2 regions of the Cupriavidus sp. DF5525 genome follow, and region 1 is predicted to be linked to the other one. Evidence: predicted binding sites of a transcription regulator. Region 1 holds the regulator's gene; the other holds the start of a gene.
The links. The regulator NrdR, encoded in region 1, represses ribonucleotide reductase genes. The targets are predictions, from matches to a motif close to CACNANATNTNGTG.
Positions count from the first base shown of each region.

Region 2: ABNX08_RS18655 (ribonucleoside-diphosphate reductase subunit alpha) is a predicted target of NrdR. The motif match lies at 5,381-5,394, and genes of this name have one in related genera.

Region 1 covers NZ_CP168265.1:3,559,276-3,570,292, reverse strand. The annotation lists gene ABNX08_RS16640 (hypothetical protein) at 1-387, opposite strand, end outside; gene ABNX08_RS16635 (GspH/FimT family pseudopilin) at 774-1,325, shown strand; gene pilV (type IV pilus modification protein PilV) at 1,316-1,909, shown strand; gene ABNX08_RS16625 (PilW family protein) at 1,882-2,697, shown strand; gene ABNX08_RS16620 (pilus assembly protein) at 2,698-3,321, shown strand; gene ABNX08_RS16615 (PilC/PilY family type IV pilus protein) at 3,318-6,929, shown strand; gene ABNX08_RS16610 (type IV pilin protein) at 6,926-7,387, shown strand; gene nrdR (transcriptional regulator NrdR) at 7,406-7,870, opposite strand; gene glyA (serine hydroxymethyltransferase) at 8,028-9,275, opposite strand; ZMP/ZTP riboswitch at 9,404-9,504, opposite strand; gene ybgC (tol-pal system-associated acyl-CoA thioesterase) at 9,658-10,062, shown strand; gene tolQ (protein TolQ) at 10,059-10,742, shown strand; gene tolR (protein TolR) at 10,803-11,017, shown strand, end outside.
Region 2 covers NZ_CP168265.1:3,990,612-4,001,628, reverse strand. The annotation lists gene ABNX08_RS18680 (inner membrane protein YpjD) at 1-394, shown strand, start outside; gene ABNX08_RS18675 (PP0621 family protein) at 401-697, shown strand; gene ABNX08_RS18670 (sensor histidine kinase) at 694-2,799, shown strand; gene ABNX08_RS18665 (sigma-54 dependent transcriptional regulator) at 2,836-4,476, shown strand; gene ampD (1,6-anhydro-N-acetylmuramyl-L-alanine amidase AmpD) at 4,473-5,117, shown strand; gene ABNX08_RS18655 (ribonucleoside-diphosphate reductase subunit alpha) at 5,616-8,552, shown strand; gene ABNX08_RS18650 (ribonucleotide-diphosphate reductase subunit beta) at 8,692-9,876, shown strand; gene ABNX08_RS18645 (response regulator) at 10,044-10,439, opposite strand; gene ABNX08_RS18640 (sensor histidine kinase) at 10,555-11,017, shown strand, end outside.

The DNA.
Region 1 (11,017 bases):
GCGGCCAGTGCGCCGGCTGGCTACGGTTTGCGCAAGCCGGGCTGCTGTGCTGCTGTCCACCGACCAGAGCGCCAGCGCATGCGCCTCACGCCCCGACGTGCCCGCCACCGGCGGGCGGACGGCCACGCTGTCGCGGGTCAGTGCCAGGGTGCCCGCCAGGCCGAGGCTGTGACCCGTGGCGTAGTGGAGCCGTGGCGCGCCGTCGTGGAGACGGCCCAGCGATTCCCCGCTCGCCGCCAGCACCAGGTAGCCGCGTTGCCAGCCATCGGGCAGGCGCGTCTGCACATACAGGTATCCCGGTGCCGCGGGAGTGTTGATGCCTGATATGAGTCTGCGAAATTTGGTGAACGCGGGCCTGCAAGCATCGGCACTGGTGCCCACCGGCATCGTTGTCAGCCGGCGACAAAATGGGAATCGTCCCCTTGCCAAGTGCTATTGACACCGCATAGTGAATTCCCCACTATTGCGGGGTATCGCCACAGCCAGAAATTGGCTCACAGTTTCTGGGCTTGTGCCGGCCGGTCTGGACAGGCTGAAAAATCAAAAGAAGCAGTCGGGTGTGGCAACGGCGCGCCTCCGCAGAGAGGCGCCCGACGCCAGAACGGTTATTCCGGGGGTCATCATGAGCAGGGTCATTCCGAGGTTTTTGCAGGACGGTTCGCCAGTCAGTCGCCGGTTGCGCTGACATGGGCAGCCCATTTCGCACCCGCCGCGCCGGGTGTGGAGGGCGCTCGTCGTTGTATGGCCGCTGGCAGGATGCGGGCATTGATGGCGTGCGTGCTTCACCCGGGGCCGGCCGAAAGCCTTCGGCGGGCTTCACGCTGATCGAACTGCTGGTCGTGGTGGCGCTGATCGCCATCACGACGTCGTTCGCCGTGCCTTCTTTTCAGAGCTTCCTGGAGCGCGCGCGCACCGATGCGGCTACCGCCGAGGTGGCCGGCCTGTTCTCACTGGCGCGCAGCGAAGCCATCCGCCGCAACGCGCCGGTGACCATCTGCCGCGCCACCACGGCCACCAGCACGGTCTGTGCGCAGGATGCGCAGGCGGACTGGGGCGGGCGCTGGATCCTGTTCCAGGACACCGACAACGACCAGATCCGCGCCGCGACCGAGGAGATCATCCGCGTGCGGGATGCGGGCAATGCCGGCCTGGCGCTGTCCCTGGCGGCGCCGGTGCAGGCGATCCAGATCACGTCGCGAGGCTTCCTGTCCGCAGGCAACGCGCTGGCGTTCCACGTTGCGGCGTCCGGCTCGGATCGCCTCGCACGCAATGTCTGCGTGTCGCAATCGGGGCGGGTGGATCAGAGGACTGCGACATGCAGTTGATCCCACGCTACAAGCGACGCCAGTCCGGCACCAGCCTGATCGAGGTGCTGATCACGATGGTGCTGGTTGCGATCGTGCTGATCGGCATGATGTCGCTGCAGGCGGCGTCGCTACGCTACCGCTCCGGTGCCAGCGTGCGCTACACCATCGTCGACGCGGCGACCGACCTGTCCGAGCGCATCCGCGCCAATACCTCGGCCCTGGCCGAGGGCGTTCCCGAGGGCGCGAACGCCTACCTCGATGCGCTGGCCGTGCAGCCGCCCGCGGCGCCGGCCAAGGACTGCAGCCGGGTCACTTGCGACGGCGCGGAATACGCCGCTTGGGACGTGTCGCAATGGTGGGCAATGCTGATCGCGCAACTGCCCGGCGCCGGAGTCGCTTCATGGACTTCGCCTGCCGCGGCGGCGCCCGCGGGCACCATTCCGGCCGGCTTTGTCAGCTACCGCCTCGAGCTCTACTGGAAGGATCCGGCCTCCACGGCTGCCGCGGCGGACTGCTCGCAGGCCGCGAACAACTATTTCGCCACGCTGGCCGGGTTTGATACCAGGGGAGTCACATGCGCTACCGTCACCCTTCGGCCCTGATCCGTCGCAGCCGCGGGCGCTCGCTGATCGAGATCATGATCGCGCTGGTGCTCAGCCTGTTGCTGCTGGGCTCGATCACCGCGTTCTACCTGACCACGCAGCGCAGCACGCGCACGCAGGAAGGCCTGCGCAGCATCGATGACGGCGCGCGCTGGGCGCTGTCGGTAATGGGCGACCAGTTGCGCCTGGCCGGTCTTGGCCGGGTCGACCTGTCGCTGCTGAGCGCGCGGCCGGTGACCTTTGACGGCGCGCCGGTGCAGGGATGCGACGGCGGCATGGCGGATGTCAACACCGGTGCCTGCATTGCCGTGGCGAATGCAAATCCCGATGCCGTCACCGTGCGCTACCTGCGCCTGGACGGCTCGCTGTCGAGCATGACCGACTGCAACGGCCGCGCCATCCCGGTAGCGCGCGGCACGGCGGAGAACGCCTTTTACCTTGCGGGCTCGACGCTGATGTGCCGCGGCTCGGACGGCGCCACCATGGCGGCGTCGCGCTCCGAGGCCATCCTTGAAAACGTGCAGGACCTGCAGATTACCTACGGCCTGGCGCAGGATGCCGACTCGGTCAACGTGACGCAGTACCAGCCGGCCAGCGCGCTGGCGGCGGCAGACTGGAACCGCGTGGTCAGCGTGCGCGTGTGCCTGCTGGTGAGCGATCCCAGCGCCGTCAACGCGGACGTGGCGACCAGCTTCCGCGACTGCGGCGACAACGTCCAGAACGTCGCCGACGGCCGCGTACGCCGGCGCTTTACCAGCAGCTTCGCGCTGCGTAACCGGGTGGGCTGAATGAGGAAGAACGCAATCCGGAAGCACCCGCCACTACATGCGCGGCGCCATGCGCGCGGCGTGGTGCTGGTGGTGGCGCTGGTGATCATCGTGATCGTCTCGATGCTGACGGTCTGGAGCATGCGCGGCAGCCTGTTCGACGAACGCCTGGCGGGGAACAACCGCGACCACCAGGTGGCGTTCCAGGCGGCGGAACTGGGGCTGCGCTTCTGCGAGGGGGTGGTGGTCACCGGGCAACCGGCGGCGCTGTTCAACCGCATGTACCGCAAGGACATGAGTGCCATCGTCAACGCGGCAACCCCGCCGGTCGACAGCGCCGGCCAGCTCAAGCTCGGCTACCTCGATGCCAACGGCCGCCAGTTCTGGGAGGTGCCGTCCAACTGGGATACCAGCGTGAACGCCGAGCCCAATACCAACGTCATCGTCATTCCCGCCAGCGATGGCGTGACCCTGCGCGAAGCCGCGGCGGCGCCGCGCTGCTTTATCGAAGAGATCCGCAAGCCGTCCAAGGTCAGGAATACGCAGACCGGCATGCCGATCAATATCCACTACCGCGTCACTGCCCTGGGTACCGGCATCAACGCCGGCACGCAGGTCACGCTCCAGTCGGAGGTACGGCAATGACAGTCTTCAGCAAAGGGTTCCGCCGGTCCGTCGCGGCCACGGTGGCATGCGCGACAGCGATGCTGCCGGTATCGGCCGGCCATGCCGCGATTTCGCAGCAGCCGCTGATCTTCAGCACGTCGGTGGCGCCGAACGTGATGTTCACGCTGGATGACTCGGGCTCGATGATGTTCGAAATCACGCCGGAGAGTCTGTCGCCGAATGGAACGGAATCGAAATGGGACCTGACGCCGAGCGGTGATGACGACAACTGGCTGATTTATACCTTCCCGTTGCCATCCGGCGGCCGTGTCTATTCGGGCAATGGCAGTTACTACTCCGGCAGAAAGGCCTCGGTAGTGAACTTCAGCAGCAGCTCGCTTGCGGCAGCGCGATATCGGACGGCGACGCTGAACGTTTCCTACTACAACCCCGACGTCACCTACCGCCCGTGGTTCGATCCGGCCAACAAGCTGGTCAACGCCGACCCGAAGCAGGCGTATTACAACCCGATGCTGACGGGCAAGGGCTCGATCGACCTGACCAGCGACAAGACGGTAGAGACATACTGGCTCAGCAATGACGGGAAGAGCTATTCAAAAAAAGGAGTCACTTTCTACCCCGCGCTCTACTACCGATACGATCCGACGCTCAGCAACTGCAACAAGACCACGTCGGACCTGGATTGCTTCAAGCGCTACGAGGTCAAGTCCGGATTCACCTTCCCGCACAACGGCAAGCGCACGGACTGCGCAGCGGCGACAAGCTGCACCTACGCAGAGGAAATCCAGAACTTCGCCAACTGGTTCCAGTACTACCGCTCGCGCATCCTGGCCATGCGCGCCGCGGTAGGGCAGGCGTTCGCGGGGCAGAACGAAGCCATCCGCGTGGGCTTTACCTCCATCAACGACGACACCGAGTCGGGTACTTCGACCTACGCCGGCATCCGCCGCGCGGTGGCGCCCTTCGATACCACCAACAAGCCCCAGTTCTACCAGGACTTCTACAGCCTGGGCATCAGCGCCAACGGCACGCCGCTGCTCGGTGGGATGGAGACTGTAGGCAAGTACTTCCAGAACAACGCCCAGCCGTGGACTGAGCCCGGTAGCACCAAGGAAAGCGCCTGCCGCGCCAGCTACCACATCTTGTCGACCGATGGTTACTATTCGGACAGCACCTCGGTCGGCAATATCGATAACAACAAGGGATCGAAGATTTCGCCGGTGTCGGGCACGGCTTACCAATACCAGCCGGTGACGCCGTACAAGGACGACTACTCCAACACGCTCGCCGACGCGGCGATGAAGTACTGGGTCAATGACCTGCGCACGACCGAGAACCGCGTGCCGACCAATGCCCGCGACGAAGCCTTCTGGCAGCACCTGGTCACGTTCACGCTGGGGCTCGGCGTCAAGGGGTCGCTGGAGTCGGATCCGAACAACCAGCCGAGCAACCCCAATGCCTCGCGCAGTGACGTGCTTGATGCCATCCTGGCCAAGCTGAAGGCGGGCACGATTTCCTGGCCCAAGGCGTCCAGCAGCGACCAGACCAAGATCGATGACCTCTGGCACGCGGCGGTCAACACGCGCGGCGACAACTACAGCGCCGGCGATACTACCGGCCTTGCCGAGGCGCTGAACAACGCACTGACGCAGATCGCCTCGCGCAGCGGCTCGTCGTCATCGGCCGCGACCAACTCGACCACGCTGAACACCGATACCGCGCTGTTCCTGACGCGCTTCCGCTCCGGGGCCTGGACCGGCGAGCTGCTGTCGCAGAGCTTTAACGCGACCGATCGCACCTTTTCGATCCAGAACTGGAACGCGTACCAGAAGATGCCCGCTGCCGCGTCGCGCAAAATCTATACATGGTCGCCGGGCGGCACCGCTCCCGTCGGCAAGCCCTTCACCTGGGCCAGCGACAGCGATGCTTCGCTGTCCACCGCGCAGAAGACCGCGCTGGGCGGCGACAAGGCCATCGTCTCCTACCTGCGCGGCGATACCACGCTGGAGAAGCGCAACGGCGGCAAATACCGCGACCGCGTGACCGACAACGGCAGCGGCAGCGCGGTGTCCAACGTGCTGGGCGATATCGTCAACTCCTCGCCGATCTACGTGAAGGCGGCGGACGCCGGCTACGACTACCTGAAGGCAGACGGCGGCGGCAGCTACTTCTCCTTCCTCGCCAACAACCGCACCAACCGCAGGCCGATGATCTATGTCGGCGCCAACGACGGCATGCTGCACGGCTTCGATGCGCTGACCGGCGTCGAGAAGTTCGCCTACCTGCCCAACCAGGCGATCGTCGGCACCAACTCGGTCAAGGCGCTGGCCTCGCCGGACTATGTCCACCGCTTCTTCGTCGATGCCACGCCGAGCGCCGGCGATGTCTTTATCCCCAGCGGCTCCGGAAGTACGGCCAGCTGGCGCACGGTGCTGGTGGGCGGCATGGGGGCAGGAGGCAAGGGCATGTTCGCACTCGACGTGACCGACCCGGCGAACTTCGACGAGAAGAAGGTCATGTGGGAGATCGCCGGCGATACCGAGGCCGACCTGGGCTACACCATCGGCACGCCGGTGATCGGGCGCGTCAACAGCGGCAAGTGGGTGGCGATCTTCGGCAACGGCTATGAGAGCAGCTCTGGCAAGGCCGTGCTTTATATCGTCGACCTGGCGAACCCATTCGCCACCGGCGGCATCCAGAAGATCTATGCCGATGCCAAGGAAACCACGGCTACCGGCAACGGCAACGGCCTGAGCAGCCCGGAAGTGGTCTATGACGACAACCTGACCATCCAGGCCGTCTATGCCGGCGACCTGAAGGGCCGGCTGTGGAAGTTCGACCTGTCCGGCGCCAACCCGTCGGCATGGGCTGCGCGCATGGGTACCACGCAGGGCGCGCCGCTGTTCACCGCGGTGAGCGCGTCCAACGTGGCCCAGCCGATCACGGCGGCACCGACCGCGCTGATCAATCCCAAGGACCCGAACAAGGGCTTCCTGCTGACCTTCGGCACCGGCCGCTTCTACGATGCCGCCGACACCGCCGCCACCGGCTACAACTCGGTCTACGGCGTGTGGGACAACAATGTCTCGTCGGCCACGCGCGGCAACCTGCGCGCGCAGGCGCTGGCCACCGGCTCGATGATGGTGGACGGGGCAGCGCGCACGGTATTCACGCTCAGCAGCAACACCGTCGACTACACCACGCAGCGCGGCTGGTATATCGACCTGCTGGCCCAGGGCGAGCGCGTGGTGGTAAAGCCCAAGATGGATGCGGAACGGCTGGTGGTCACCACGCTGACACCGTCCACCGATGAATGCGTGGGTGGCATCAGCTCCAACCTGTTCGACTTTGCCGCGCTGACCGGCGGGGCGCTGACGTACTCTGTGCTCGACGTAAGCAGCGACGGCAAGATCGACGGTGACGACAGCCTGAAGATCAACAATAAGGTGCTGGTGGTGTCCGGTATCGCGCAGCAGGGCAATTTCGGTTCGACCATCTTCACCGGGGGCGGTGGCAGCAGCGACCACCTCAAGGTCGCCAGTGCCACCACCGGCGATGTGATCAGCGTGGTGGAGAAAGGCAATATCGCCCGCAACCGGCTGTCGTGGAGGCAGATATCCCAATGACGAACCGCTTCCGCAACCGCCGCGACATGCGCGGCGTGACGCTGATCGAGCTGATGGTGACGGTGGTGATCCTGGGCATCATCGCCTCGGTCGCCATCCCCAACTACACCGAGTATGTGCGGCGCGGCTACCGCACCGATGCGCGCGGCATGATGACCGAGGCGGCGCAGCAGCTCGAGCGCTTCCGCTCGGTCAACGGCCGCTATGACCAGACCCCGGCCGGCGTGGCGTTCGCGCTGCCGGCGGCACTGCGGACTTCGCCGCGTGACAGCAACCGGGTGCGCTACAACATCTCGATCGTGGCCAATACGCTGACGGCAAACGGCTACTGGCTGCAGGCGGTACCGGTGGATGCGGCGGACGCGTGCGGCATCTACCTGCTCGACCAGACGGGCGCGCGGCTGAACACGGTCGGGGCCAACCCGGCCGTGTACCTGCAGAACTGCTGGGAGCGATAAGAGAGCGAGGGGGAGAGGCTAGCGCTTGCTGTTGCCCGCGGTCACTTCCGCGAGCACGTCGGAGAACTCCGACACATCCTCGAAGCTCCGGTACACCGAAGCAAAGCGGATATAGGCAATCTTGTCGAGCTTGCGCAGCTCGCGCATCACCAGTTCGCCGACCTGGCTGCTGGGGATTTCCTTCTCGCCCAGCGACAGCAGCTTTTCTTCGATGCGGGTGATGGCTTCATCGATGGCCTCGGCCGAGACCGGGCGCTTGCGCAGCGCCAGGCGCATCGAATCCTTCAGCTTGGCGCGCGTGTAGTCCACGCGCGAACCGTTTTTCTTGACGATGGCGGGGAAGAACAGCTCGATCCGCTCATAGGTGGTGAAGCGGCGATCGCAGGCCTCGCAGCGGCGGCGCCGGCGCACGGCATCGCCGTCTTCCGACATGCGCGTGTCGAGTACCTGGGTATTGGAATGACCGCAAAAGGGACATTTCATGCCGACCACCTTCAGTTGAACCCCGTCGCCTTGTCCGTGTTGTCGTTCTGCGGTGGCGGGGGCGGGTTGGCCAGGCCCGCAAGCCGGGCGCCGGATGAAGGCGTGGCTTGCGGGGCTGCCGGCCGCCCCCACGACATGCGGGGGCGGCCTTGATGCATCAGCCGTAGACCGGGAAACGCTTGGTCAGGGCGGCCACCTGCTCGCGCACGCTGGCGATGTTCGCGGCGTCGTGCGGGTTGTCCAGCACATCGGCGATCAGGTTGCCGACGACGCGGGCTTCTTCTTCCTTGAAGCCGCGCGTGGTCATGGCCGGCGAGCCCAGGCGGATGCCCGAGGTCACGAACGGCTTTTCCGGATCGTTGGGGATGGCGTTCTTGTTGACGGTGATATGCGCCTCGCCCAGGATGCGCTCGGCTTCCTTGCCGGTGATGTTCTTGGCGCGCAGGTCGACCAGCATCACGTGGCTTTCGGTGCGGCCCGAGACGATGCGCAGGCCGCGCGCGATCAGGGTCTCGGCCAGCACGGCGGCATTCTTCACCACTTGCTGCTGGTATTCCTTGAACTCGGGGGTCAGCGCTTCCTTGAACGCCACCGCCTTGCCAGCGATCACGTGCATCAGCGGGCCGCCCTGGATGCCGGGGAAGATCGCCGAGTTGATTGCCTTCTCGTGCTCGGCCTTCATCAGGATCACGCCGCCGCGCGGGCCGCGCAGGCTCTTGTGCGTGGTGGTGGTGACGAAGTCGGCGTGCGGCACCGGGTTCGGGTAGACGCCGGCGGCGATCAGGCCGGCGTAGTGGGCCATGTCGACCATGAAGTAAGCGCCGATCGACTTCGCGACCTTGCTGATGCGCTCGAAGTCGATGCGCAGTGCGAAGGCCGAGGCACCGGCGATGATCAGCTTGGGCTTCTTCTCTTGCGCCAGCTTTTCCAGCGCGTCGTAGTCGATGTCTTCCTGGGCGTTCAGGCCGTAGCTGACCACGTTGAACCACTTGCCGCTCATGTTCAGCGCCATGCCGTGGGTCAGGTGGCCGCCTTCGGCCAGGCTCATGCCCATGATGGTGTCGCCCGGCTTGAGCATGGCGAAGAACACGCCCTGGTTGGCCTGCGAGCCCGAGTTGGGCTGCACGTTGGCGGCGTCGGCGCCGAACAGCTGCTTGACGCGGTCAATGGCCAGCTGCTCGACCATGTCGACATATTCGCAACCGCCGTAGTAGCGCTTGCCGGGGTAGCCCTCGGCGTACTTGTTGGTCAGCTGCGAACCCTGCGCGGCCATCACGGCCGGCGACGTGTAGTTTTCGGAAGCGATCAGCTCGATGTGATCTTCCTGACGCTGGTTTTCCTTCTGGATGGCGGCAAAGACCTCGGGGTCGATCTGGTCGATCGTAAAACGGCTGCGTTCGAACATGGCGAAACTCGTCTGAAAAAAGGGAATCCGATTAGCGCATCGGGGGTAGGGCGCGCGGGGAAGGCTGATGGCGTCCGGTACCGGCGGTTCTATATAAGACCGTCGCTACAGGGCGCACCCTGCTTCCCATTCGCTGCCCAGGCGAGCGGCAGGCGTCTGAACTTCACGCCAGAGAACTTGCGCTTCCTCGTGGTAGTGCCCACTGACATCGCCAGTCGCGCAAGATGGAATGGTTGCGCGCAGTGTAGCGCGGAGAGTGCGCCCGCCGCAAGCCGTCGGCCCGCCAGCCAAGCCCTGGCAAGGGCTGGCCAGCAACTTGCTGTTGCAAACTAGTCGTGCGGGTTTACACGAAGCGCCGGCGCTCTCCGTTACAATCGCGGCCATGACAAACTTTGTCTGGACCCTGCGGGTGTACTGGGAAGACACCGACGCGGGCGGCGTAGTGTTCTACGCAAACTATCTGAAGTTCTTCGAACGAGCCCGCACCGAGTGGCTGCGCTCGCTCGGCATCGAACAGCAGGCGCTCGCCGACGAGGCGGGCGTGGTGTTTATCGTCCGCAGCACTGCGGTGGACTACAATGCGCCCGCCCGGCTGGACGACCAGCTCGATATCCGCACGCGCATCGACCGGGTCGGACCGGCCTCGGTCCAGTTCACCCAGGAAGCCTGGCGCGCCGAGCTGTTGCTGGCCACCGGCGCCATTCGCGTTGGATGTGTCGATCGAAGCACTTTCCGTCCCGCCCCGATTCCCGCCCCCGTCCTAGCTACCATCAAGTCCGCCCGATGAATCCCGTGACCGTCACACAAGACATGTCGATCATTACGCTGGTGCTCCACGCCAGCCTGCTGGCACAGGCCGTCATGGTGCTGTTGCTCGTCATGTCGCTGTTTTCGTGGACCTATATCTTCCGCAAGCACCTGGCGGTGCGCTCGGCGCGAACCCAGACCGAGGGGTTCGAGCGCGACTTCTGGGCCGGCGGCGACCTGCAGGCGCTATATAACAGTGCTGTCAACAACCGCCACAACACCGGCGCGCTGGAACGGATCTTCGAATCCGGCATGGGCGAGTTCCTGAAGGCACGCGAGCGCGGCAACGAAGCCGGCGCGCTGCTCGACGCGGCCCGTCGCGCCATGCGCGCAGCCTACCAGCGCGAGATGGACGTGCTCGAGTCGCACCTGCCGTTCCTGGCGTCGGTCGGCTCGGTCAGCCCGTATATCGGCCTGTTCGGCACGGTGTGGGGGATCATGAACGCGTTCCGTGGTCTGTCGAATGTGCAGCAGGCGACGCTCGCCTCGGTGGCCCCCGGCATCGCCGAAGCGCTGGTAGCCACGGCCATCGGCCTGTTCGCGGCCATCCCGGCGGTGATCGCCTATAACCGCTACGCCACGGAGATCGACCGCCTGGCGATCCGGTTCGAGAGCTTCATGGAAGAGTTCCTGAACATCCTGCAACGCCAGGCCCGCTAACCGAATCTAATACAAACGGTCCGGGCGCAAGCCCGGACCGGTGTTTCCAGGAGTCCTGCAATGGCAGCCATTCAGCGCCGCGGCGGCTCGCGCCGCCGGGCAAGCGCCGACATCAATGTCGTGCCATATATCGACGTCATGCTCGTGCTGCTGGTCATCTTCATGGTGGCGGCGCCGATCGTGAGTCCTGCCACCGTGGACCTGCCCACCGTGGCCAACGCCACGCCGCAGCAGAAGGCGCCGCCGATCGTGGTCACCGTGCACGAGAGCGGCCA
Region 2 (11,017 bases), 430 kb from region 1:
GCGCCTGCACGGCTTCCGCCACGCGCCGGCGCGGCCGAGCGAGGCGCAGCCCAGCCAGTGGCTGGGGCGCTGGCTGGACCTGCTGCCGCCGCTGCTGACGCTGGAGAAGCTGCTGTTCCGGCTGATCGGCGCCGGCTTCGTGCTGCTGACGCTGACCATTGCCTCGGGACTGCTGTTTTCCGAGGAACTGTTTGGCCGCGCCTTCCGGCTCGACCACAAGACCGTGTTTGCGCTGATCTCGTGGGCCATGTTCGGCGGCATCCTGGCCGGACGCATCTTCCGCGGCTGGCGCGGCAAGGTGGCGCTGCGCTGGGTCATCGCCTCGTTCGGCATCCTGCTGCTGGCCTATGTCGGCAGCCGCTTCGTGATCGAAGTCGTCTTGCACCGCATCTGATTTGCCATGGCACGTATCCTGATCCTGCTGGCGGTGGTGCTGGGCGTCATCTGGTGGCTGCGAGCCCGTGCCGAGGCTCGGCTGGCGCAACAGCGCGCGCAGCAGCATGCGCGCGAAGCCAGCCAGCGCGCTGCCGCCGAAGCCGCCGCGCCTGCCACGGCCGAGCCGATGGTCCAGTGCGCACACTGCGGCGTACACCTGCCGCAAGGCGAGGCCATTGCCTGGCGCGGCCTGCATTACTGCCGCCGCAGCCACCTGCCTGACGAAGCCAGCACCGGCACCACTGGCGGTCCCGGCGCATGACCGGACCGGCGCCGACTGGTCCCTCGGGCTGGCAGCGGCTGAACGCCTGGCGCGGTCTGGCGCAGTTGTGGCGCCAGGACGAACCACCCGAATTCCACTGGCGCCTGCTGCGCTACTTCTGCTGGACCCGCGTCGCCGTCGGCCTGCTGCTGGTCGGCTACGCGCTGATGCAGCGCGGCGAGCCCCCGGCCGTCGCCGCAGTTTTGCCGTTTGCGCTGGGAGCGGTCGAGCATGCGGCGGCCATGACGGTCGCGTTGCCCTACCTGGTGATTGCGCTGGCGATGCTGGCCGGCACGCTGTGGCGCCGGCACTTCCATCTGCGTGTACGCGTGCAGGTGCTGGCCGACCTGGCGCTGCTGGCGCTGGTCTACCACGTGCTGGCGCGGCACGGCACCCACGGGCAGGCCGACGGCCTGGCCATGATCTTCCTGCTGCCGGCGCTGGAAGCCGGGGCCTTGACCAGCCTGCTGTTCGCGCTGTTCGCCGCGGCCATCTCCGCGCTGGTGGTGATGAGCGGCCCGTTCACCCACACCATCCTGCTGCGCCAGGCCGACGCCGGCCTGCTGGGCTCGGGCCTGTTCGGCCTGGTGTTCATGATCGCCGCGCTGCTGATGTATATGCTGGCCAACCGCCAGATCGCGCAGGAACGACTGGCGCTGGCGCGCGAGCAGGAGCTGCGGCTGCAGCAGCTGGTCAACCGGCTGATGGTCAACGACATGCAGGACGGCGTGATGCTGGTGCGCGCCAACGGCGCGGTGGTGGCGGCCAACCCGGCGGCGGTAGTGCTGCTGGGGGTGCAGCCGCATGAACGGATCTATTCGCGCCGGCTCGGTGGCGCTGCGGGGCAGGGCGCCAGCGGTGGCGACGCCGTCTTGTTCGACCTGCGCCGCATCCCGCGCCTGCAGCCGCTGATGGAGATGCTGCGCGACTGGCTGCGCAGCAAGGACGATGTGCCGCGCATCCTGCAATTGCTGCCGATGGCGTCCGGCACGGCGCTGGCCGACGGCACCATGCAGCACACTCGGCTGCGGCTGCGCTTCGTGCTGCCGGGGCTGGCGGGCCTGCGCTCGACGCTGGCGCACGGCCGTACTCTGCCGACCACCCTCGATACCGCCACCTGGAACGAACTCTCGCCCGAAGCTGCCGCGCGCCTGCGCCTGGCCATCGCCCAGAACGAGGCCATGGCCTGGTCGCAGGAAGACGAGGCGCTGCTGCGCAGCGAGATGCGTGACACCGTGCTGGTCCATATCGAAAGCTGGGAACGCATCGCCGAACAGGTGCAGCAGGAAAAGCTGGCCGCGATGGGCCGGCTGGTGGCCAGCATCGCGCACCAGATCCGCAACCCGCTGGCGGCAATCAGCCAGGCCAGCGAATTGTTGGCCGATTCGGGCAGGCGCGAGCCCGGTGTGCCAGACAGTGGCGGCGCCGACGTCGATATCGACGCCCGCCTGCTGCGCATCATCAACGACAACGTGCGCCGGCTCGACCAGGTGGTGTCCGACGTGCTGCAGATGTCGCGCCGCCCGCGCACCGGCCGCAGCACCGTGCACCTGGCGCAGGCGCTGCCCGAGATCGTCGAGCGCTGGCGGCTGGAAATGCGCTCGCGCCGCCCGCACGCCGGCGAAACCCGCCCAGCGGGCCGCGCCGACATCAACGCCAACGCCATCCGGCTGACGGTGGACGTGGCCCAGCCGGTGGTGTTCGATACCTCGCAGCTGCAGCAGGTGCTGGGCAACCTGCTCGACAACGCCTGGCGTTACTGCAGCCGGCTGCCGGGCTCGATCCGGCTGCTGGCGCACGCGCTGGACCAGCACCATGCCGAGCTGATCGTCTGGAACGACGGCGCCGAGGTCTCGCGCGAGCACCAGCGCAGCCTGTTCGAGCCATTCTTCACCAGCAACGCGCAGGGCACCGGGCTGGGCCTGTTCATGGCGCGCGAGCTGTGCGGCGTCAACGATGCGCAGGTGCGCTATGGCGCCGTGTCGCTGCCGGCGCTGATCGAGCGTACCGGCGTGCTGGCCCCAGCCGCGCGCGATACACTGCCGGCCAAGGCCTTCGTGCTGACGCTGCGCATCGAGACCGCGGATGCGGCCGCAGCCTGAGCCGGCTCAACCCGACCCACCCCCGATCCCGTTCTCATGCCACCCCGAATGTCCAGCGCGCCCGATCCCATCCTCGTCATCGACGACGAGGCCGACCTGCGCGAGCTGCTGGATATCTCGATCCGCCGCATGGGACATGACGTGGTGCTGGCCGGCTCGCTGGCCGAGGCGCGCGAGAAGCTGGCGCAGCGCCGCTACAGCCTGGTGCTGACTGACATGCGGCTGGGCGACGGACTCGGCATCGAGATCGTGCGGCAGCTTTCCGCCGCGCCCGAGCGCGTGCCGGTCGCGGTCATCACCGCCTACGGCAGCGCCGACAACGCCGTGGAGGCCCTCAAGGCCGGCGCCTTCGACTACATCGCCAAGCCGGTATCGCTGGAACAGCTGCGCAGCCTGGTGCTGAACGCGCTCGGCCGCCAGCAGCGCGACAGCGATGCCGCCGCGGCCGACCCAGCCGCCGACCGCGCCGCGGCCTTGCTGCCCGGCCACTCCGCCGCCATGCAGGAGGTGCGCCGCTCGCTGTCGCGGCTGGCGCGCAGCATGGCACCGGTGGTGATCAGCGGCGAATCCGGCAGCGGCAAGGAGCGCGCCGCCCGCGCCATCCATGCGACCAGCGCCCGCGCCGCGCACCCCTTTGTCGCGGTCAACTGCGGCGCCATCCCCGAGAACCTGATGGAGTCCGAGTTCTTCGGCTACGTCAAAGGGGCGTTCACCGGCGCCGACGGCGAGCGCGGCGGCTTCTTCCAGGCCGCCAACGGCGGCACGCTGATGCTCGACGAAGTGGCCGACCTGCCGCTGCCGATGCAGGTCAAGCTGCTGCGCGCGCTGCAGGAGCGGCGCGTGCGCAAGATCGGCGCCAGCCGTGAAGACGCCGTGGACGTGCGCGTGATGTGCGCCAGCCACAAGGATCTGGCGGCGATGGTCGCGGCCGGCCAGTTCCGGCAGGACTTGTATTACCGCCTGAACGTGCTGGAGCTGCGCATGCCCACCCTGCGCGAGCGCGGCGAGGACATCCCGGTGCTGGCGCGCGCCATCCTGGACCACCTGGCGGTGCGCTACGGCGACCCGCGCCCCAAGCGGCTGGCGCCGGCGGCGCTGGACCGGCTGGCCGCCTACCGCTTCCCCGGCAACGTGCGCGAACTGGAGAACCTGCTCGAGCGCGCCTACGCCTTTGCCGAGAGCGAGCAGATCGAGGTCGCCGACCTGGGCCCGCTGGAAGCAGGCGCCGAGCGCGCCGGGCTGATGCACGCGCCGGCCCCCGCCATGGCGCCCGCCGCCCACTACGCCCCCTGGGCCGCCGGGGGCATGTGGCCGCCCGTGCCGCCTACGGCGGTCCCATCGACGGCCCCGACATCGGCACCGGAACCCGCACCGCCTGCCCCGGCCGCCGCCGCCCCGGAACCCGAAACCGACGGCGATCCGGTGGATCGCGCCTGCCGCGGCATCGTCTTCCCGATCGACCTGGCGGCGCGGCTGGAAGCCGTGGAGCGCGAGCTGATCCTGCAGGCGCTGGCACAAACCAACTTCAACCGCACCGCGGCGGCGCCGCTGCTGGGCCTGAACCTGCGCCAGCTGCGCTACCGCATCCAGCAGCTGGGCATCCGCGAGGCCATGGACGCCGCCGACCGCGGCGCCGCCGAGGGAGCGGGCGAGAACGCTACCGAGGGCACGTCATGACCAGCGCCGCCACGCCCGCGCTGCCCGCATTGCCGGAGCGCAGCCGCCGCTTCCTGCCCGACGCCGACGGCTGGGTCCCCGCCGCGCGCCGCGTGCCGTCGCCCAATTTCGACGAGCGCCCGCCAGGCATGGCGGTCGACCTGGTGGTGCTGCACAACATCAGCCTGCCGCCGGGCCAGTTCGGCAGCGGCGACATCGAAGCCTTCTTCCAGAACCGGCTCGACCCGGACAAGCACCCGTTCTTCGCCACCATCCACCAGGTGCAGGTGTCCGCTCACTTCCTGGTCACGCGCCAGGGCGAGCTGGTGCAGTTCGTACCGTGTACGCAGCGGGCCTGGCATGCGGGGCAATCGGACTTCTTTGGCCGGGCGCGCTGCAATGACTTTTCTATCGGCATCGAGATCGAAGGCTGCGACGACCTGCCATTCACCCCCGCCCAGTACGACACCGTGACCGCACTGGTGCCGGCGCTGCTCGCCACCTACCCGGTGCGGGCGATTGCCGGCCACAGCGATATCGCCCCGGGGCGTAAGACCGATCCCGGCCCGCATTTCGACTGGGCGCGCTTTGCCACAGAAGCGTCATTGCCGCCGGCTATGCTGCCGTATCGTTGCGGCCCGGTGACCGACTCGGGTGACTGATTCGTAACGTCTGCCATCACGCCAGCGTGCCCCGTCCTGGCGCACATGCCCCATGCCGGCGAGGGGCTATCGCACCGTCACAACAATCAAAAAAATTTTTCAAAAATGTGCGGTTGCGAACGGTTTGGCCGAAACCCTTGCGAGTATTAGCCTCCCGGGCATGTGGCGCTGCCGCATCCGTGGCACCGACCCCGAAAAAGCGCTTGTCAAGACTGGTCATTCGGATTCGTTTCACTATACTTAGCCCAGTTTTCAGCAGCACCCACTATATCTAGTAGTCAAACCGGGGAGCCGGCCCAGGTGTGAGGTGGCCGTCGCGCAGATCGCGACACCGTCTTGCCGCCACCGCGGGGCCAGCGCATCACAAGAGTCCCTGGCGAAATGTTCACGCAGAGGTAGTTTGTCCATGCCCGGCCCAGGCCGGGCGGATGTTCTTTCCGCAGCATTTCGCCAGGGACTCTTTTGTCTCTTATTTCCAGGGTAAAAACAGGAGTTCTCATGCAAACGGCCCAGAACGAAATCACCACGGGCGCGAGTGGCGCTGCAGGTATCGCACCGACCGCGCAGCAGACCCCCGCCAACGCCGCCAATACGAACTACCCGGATCACAAGATCATTCGTCGCAACGGCGCCGTGGTGTCTTTCGAGCCGTCCAAGATCAACGTGGCCATGACCAAGGCCTTCCTCGCCGTGAACGGCGGGCAGGGTGCCGCTTCAGCGCGCGTGCGCGAAGTGGTCGAGCAACTGACCCAGACCGTGGTCCGCGCATTGCTGCGCAGCCGCCCCAACGGCGGCACCTTCCATATTGAAGACGTGCAAGACCACGTGGAACTGGCGCTGATGCGCTCGGGCGAGCATGAAGTGGCCCGCGCCTACGTGCTGTACCGCGAGAAGCGCAAGGACGAGCGCGCCAGCGCTAGCGCGCAGGCAGTGGCCCGTGTGCAGGAAGGCGGCTTCTCGGTCAACGTGACCGACGGCGGCGTGACCCACGTGCTGGACATCGCCGCACTGCACGCCCTGATCGACAACGCCTGCTCGGGCCTGGGCGATGCGGTCAGCGCCGAGCCGATCCTGAAGGAAACCCTGAAGAACCTGTACGACGGCGTGCCGATGACGCAGGTGTACGACTCCGCCATCCTGGCCGCACGTACCCTGATCGAAAAGGACCCGGCCTACAGCCAGGTCACCGCTCGTATCCTGCTGCACACCATCCGCAAGGAAATCCTGGGCGCCGAAGTGACCCAGTCGGAAATGTCGGCCCGCTACGCCGAGTACTTCCCCAAGTTTATCGCCCGCGGCATCGAAGCCGAGCTGCTGGACGAAAAGCTCGCCACCTACGACCTGACGCGCCTGGGCGCCGCGCTGGACGCCGGCCGCGACTTCCAGTTCAACTACCTGGGTCTGCAGACCCTGTACGACCGCTACTTCCTGCATATCGATGAAACCCGCATCGAAATGCCGCAGGCCTTCTTCATGCGCGTGGCCATGGGCCTGGCGCTGAACGAGAAGGACCGCGAAGGCCGCGCCATCGAGTTCTACCAGCTGCTGTCGTCGTTCGACTTCATGTCGTCCACGCCGACGCTGTTCAACTCGGGCACCCGCCGCTCGCAGCTGTCTTCGTGCTACCTGACCACCGTGTCGGACGACCTGGAAGGCATCTACGAAGCGCTGAAGGAAAACGCGCTGCTGTCCAAGTTCGCCGGCGGCCTGGGCAATGACTGGACCAACGTGCGCGCGCTGGGCTCGCACATCAAGGGCACCAACGGCAAGTCGCAAGGCGTGGTGCCGTTCCTGAAGGTGGTGAACGACACCGCCGTGGCCGTGAATCAGGGCGGCAAGCGCAAGGGCGCCGTCTGCGCCTACCTGGAAACGTGGCACCTGGACATCGAAGAGTTCCTGGAACTGCGCAAGAACACTGGTGACGACCGCCGCCGCACCCACGACATGAACACGGCCAACTGGATTCCGGACCTGTTCATGAAGCGCGTGATGGAAGCTGGTGAATGGACGCTGTTCTCGCCCGCCACCTGCCCGGACCTGCACGACAAGGTCGGCAAGGAATTCGAGAAGGCCTACCTCGGCTATGAAGCCAAGGCCGCCAGCGGCGAACTGAAGCTGTTCAAGAAGCTGCCGGCGCTGCAACTGTGGCGCAAGATGCTGGGCATGCTGTTCGAGACCGGCCACCCGTGGATCACCTTCAAGGATCCTTGCAACATCCGCAGCCCGCAGCAGCACGTTGGCGTCGTCCACAGCTCCAACCTGTGCACGGAAATCACGCTCAACACCAACGAGAGCGAGATCGCCGTCTGCAACCTGGGCTCGGTCAACCTGGTCGCCCACCTGGCCAGGCAGGCCGACGGCACCTACGCGCTCGATCACGCCAAGCTGCAGAAGACCGTCCGCACCGCGATGCGCATGCTCGACAACGTCATCGACATCAACTACTACGCGGTCGAGAAGGCGCGCAATTCCAACCTGCGCCACCGCCCGGTCGGCATGGGCATCATGGGCTTCCAGGACTGCCTGCACGTGCTGCGCACCCCGTACTCCAGCAAGGCCGCGGTGCAGTTCGCCGACACCTCGATGGAAGCGGTGTGCTACTACGCCTACCAGGCTTCGACCGAGCTGGCTGAAGAGCGCGGCCGCTACAGCACCTACGAAGGCTCGCTGTGGGACCGTGGCATCCTGCCGCAAGACTCGCTCAAGCTGCTGGCCGAAGAGCGCGGCGGCTACCTGGAAGTGGACCTGTCCAGCACGATGGACTGGGACGCGCTGCGCGGCCGCATCAAGCAACACGGCATGCGCAACTCGAACTGCATCGCGATCGCCCCGACCGCGACCATTTCGAACATCATCGGCGTGTCCGCTTGCATCGAGCCGACCTTTCAGAACCTGTACGTCAAGTCCAACCTGTCGGGCGAGTTCACCGTGGTCAACGACTACCTGGTGCGCGACCTGAAGGAACGCGGCCTGTGGGACGAGGTGATGGTTGCCGACCTGAAGTACTTCGACGGCTCGCTGGCCCGTATCGACCGCATCCCGCAAGACCTGCGCGACATCTACGCCACCGCGTTCGAAGTCGAGCCGACCTGGCTGGTGGAGGCTGCAAGCCGCCGCCAGAAGTGGATCGACCAGGCCCAGTCGCTGAACATCTACATGGCTGGTGCATCGGGCAAGAAGCTGGATGACACCTACAAGCTGGCATGGGTACGCGGCCTGAAGACCACGTACTACCTGCGCACGATGGCTGCCACGCACGTGGAGAAGTCGACCGTGTCGCGCGGTTCGCTGAATGCGGTGTCGTCGGGTAGCGACAACGGCTCGGCACTGGACGCAGCGGCCGCTTCGGCCCCGGTCATGCCGGAAGCCGAGGGCGCGGTTTGCACGATGCGCCCGGGCGACCCCGGCTTCGAAGAGTGCGAAGCCTGCCAATAAGTCCTACCTAACCCCTCGGTTTGCTCCCCTCTCCCGCTCGCGGGAGAGGGGCCGGGGGAGAGGGCCGGCGCCTCAACGAAGTGCTGCCGCCCATTGCTGGCCCCCTAGCCAGCCACCACGAATCACGGAGAATCACATCATGCTGAGCTGGGACGACGACGTTCAAGCCACCCCGCAAGCTGCCCCGCAGCCTGCCCTGCAACCCGCTGCCGCCACCACGGCCGACCAGCAAGGCGTCCTGCCGCCCGCCGCCACGCAGCCCGGCATCCTGGGCAACAATCCCAACGCCGCCGCCCTGCAAAGCAACCGCCGCGTCAACGCCGCCGACAAGCGAGTCATCAACGGCTCCACCGACGTCAACCAGCTGGTCCCGTTCAAGTACAAGTGGGCGTGGGAAAAGTACCTGGCCGGCTGCGCCAACCACTGGATGCCGCAGGAAATCAACATGTCCCGCGACATCGCCCTGTGGAAAGACCCCAACGGCCTGACCGAAGACGAGCGCCGCATCATCAAGCGCAACCTCGGCTTCTTCGTCACCGCCGACTCGCTGGCCGCCAACAACATCGTGCTGGGCACCTACCGCCAGATCACGGCGCCGGAATGCCGCCAGTACCTGCTGCGCCAGGCGTTTGAAGAGGCCATCCACACGCACGCCTACCAGTACATCGTTGAGTCGCTTGGCCTGAATGAAGCCGAGATCTTCAACGCGTACCACGAAGTGCAGTCGATCCGCGACAAGGACGAGTTCCTGATCCCATTCATCGACACGCTGACGGATCCGTCGTTCAAGACCGGTACGCCGGAGAATGACCAGAAGCTGCTAAAGTCGCTGATCGTGTTTGCCTGCATCATGGAAGGGCTGTTCTTCTATGTGGGCTTTACGCAGATCCTGGCGATGGGGCGGCAGAACAAGATGACCGGGGCTGCTGAGCAGTATCAGTACATCCTGCGGGATGAGTCGCTGCACTGCAATTTTGGTATCGACCTGATCAACCAGATCAAGCTGGAGAATCCGCATCTGTGGACGGCGGAGTTTAAGGCTGAGATTACTGAGTTGTTCAAGAAAGCGGTTGACCTCGAATACCGCTACGCTGAGGACACGATGCCGCGTGGGGTGTTGGGGTTGAATGCGCCGATGTTCAAGTCTTACCTGCGCTTCATCTGCAATCGTCGGTGCCAGCAGATTGGACTTGACCAACTGTTCCCGAACGAAGAGAACCCGTTCCCGTGGATGTCTGAGATGATCGATCTGAAGAAGGAACGGAACTTCTTCGAGACTCGGGTTATTGAGTATCAGACTGGCGGGGCGTTGAGCTGGGATTGAGGCAGCAGCGGCAGACATCCTGCTGTCATGCAGGAACTAGAAATGGGAGCTGAGGCTCCCATTTCTTTTGGCTACGACTCAAAAATGGCGAAATGGCTGCTATCGGCCATGAACGGCCAGTCATTAGCGCGCCGGAAAGCGGTCATAGACCGCGGAGCCGATTGTCATTAATCATCCGTGGCGCCAGGGCCTACGTAGGCCTCTATCGCAGCGAGGACGGCCGGCAGATCGGCAGGCTTTACAAAATGATGATCGAATCCGGATCTGATTGATTCGGCGTGCTCGGAAGGCGATGCCAGAGCGGTAATCGCCACCAGCAATGGAGCCGGCACGAATTGTAGACGCCGGATCTCCCTGGCCACCGCGTGCCCGTCCAAACCGGGCATCTGAATGTCGAGAACAACAGCGCCCGGACGCCACGCATAGTATTCCGCGAGCGCGTCCGCGCCGTCTCCTGTTGTCCGGGTTGCGTAACCATGCGCGTCGAAAAACAACTCGTATGCTGCCAACGCATTCGGGTCGTCGTCCGCGATTAGCAGGCACACCGCGTTTCGGGTAGGCATGAGGTTCTCCAATTTCCTATCATAAGCAATTGATGTACCCGACAAAATGAGGTAGCAATTTTGCTCACCGCAAAAATGCGTTATGCAACGCATTTCCCGTCCTTCGAGAGCAGACATGCGATTAGCCGACTTTATCCTCGACCATATGGATGCGATTCTGTTGCGATGGGAGGACTTCGCCCGCACCCAGTTGCCAGCAGCGGCAGATATGAGATCGCTGGCCTTACGGGACCATGCGCAGCAGATTCTGGTGGCTGTGGCAAAGGATCTGTCTACTTCCCAAAGCAGGAAGGAACAATTTGAAAAGTCCACGGGGCAGGCGCCCATACTGGCTGGAGCTCCAGAGACAGCCGCCCAGATGCACGCCCTTCTGCGCGCGCGAAGCGGCTTTGATATCAACCAGATGGTTGCCGAATACCGTGCCCTGCGCGCGAGCGTACTCCGACTGTGGCTGGACGAGTGCGCGCCCGACAGTCATCACGAGGATGACATGATCCGTTTCAACGAGGCCATCGATCAGGCAATCGCCGAATCGGTAGACTTTTTCAGCATGCAGGTAGACTTGGCCCGTAATCTGT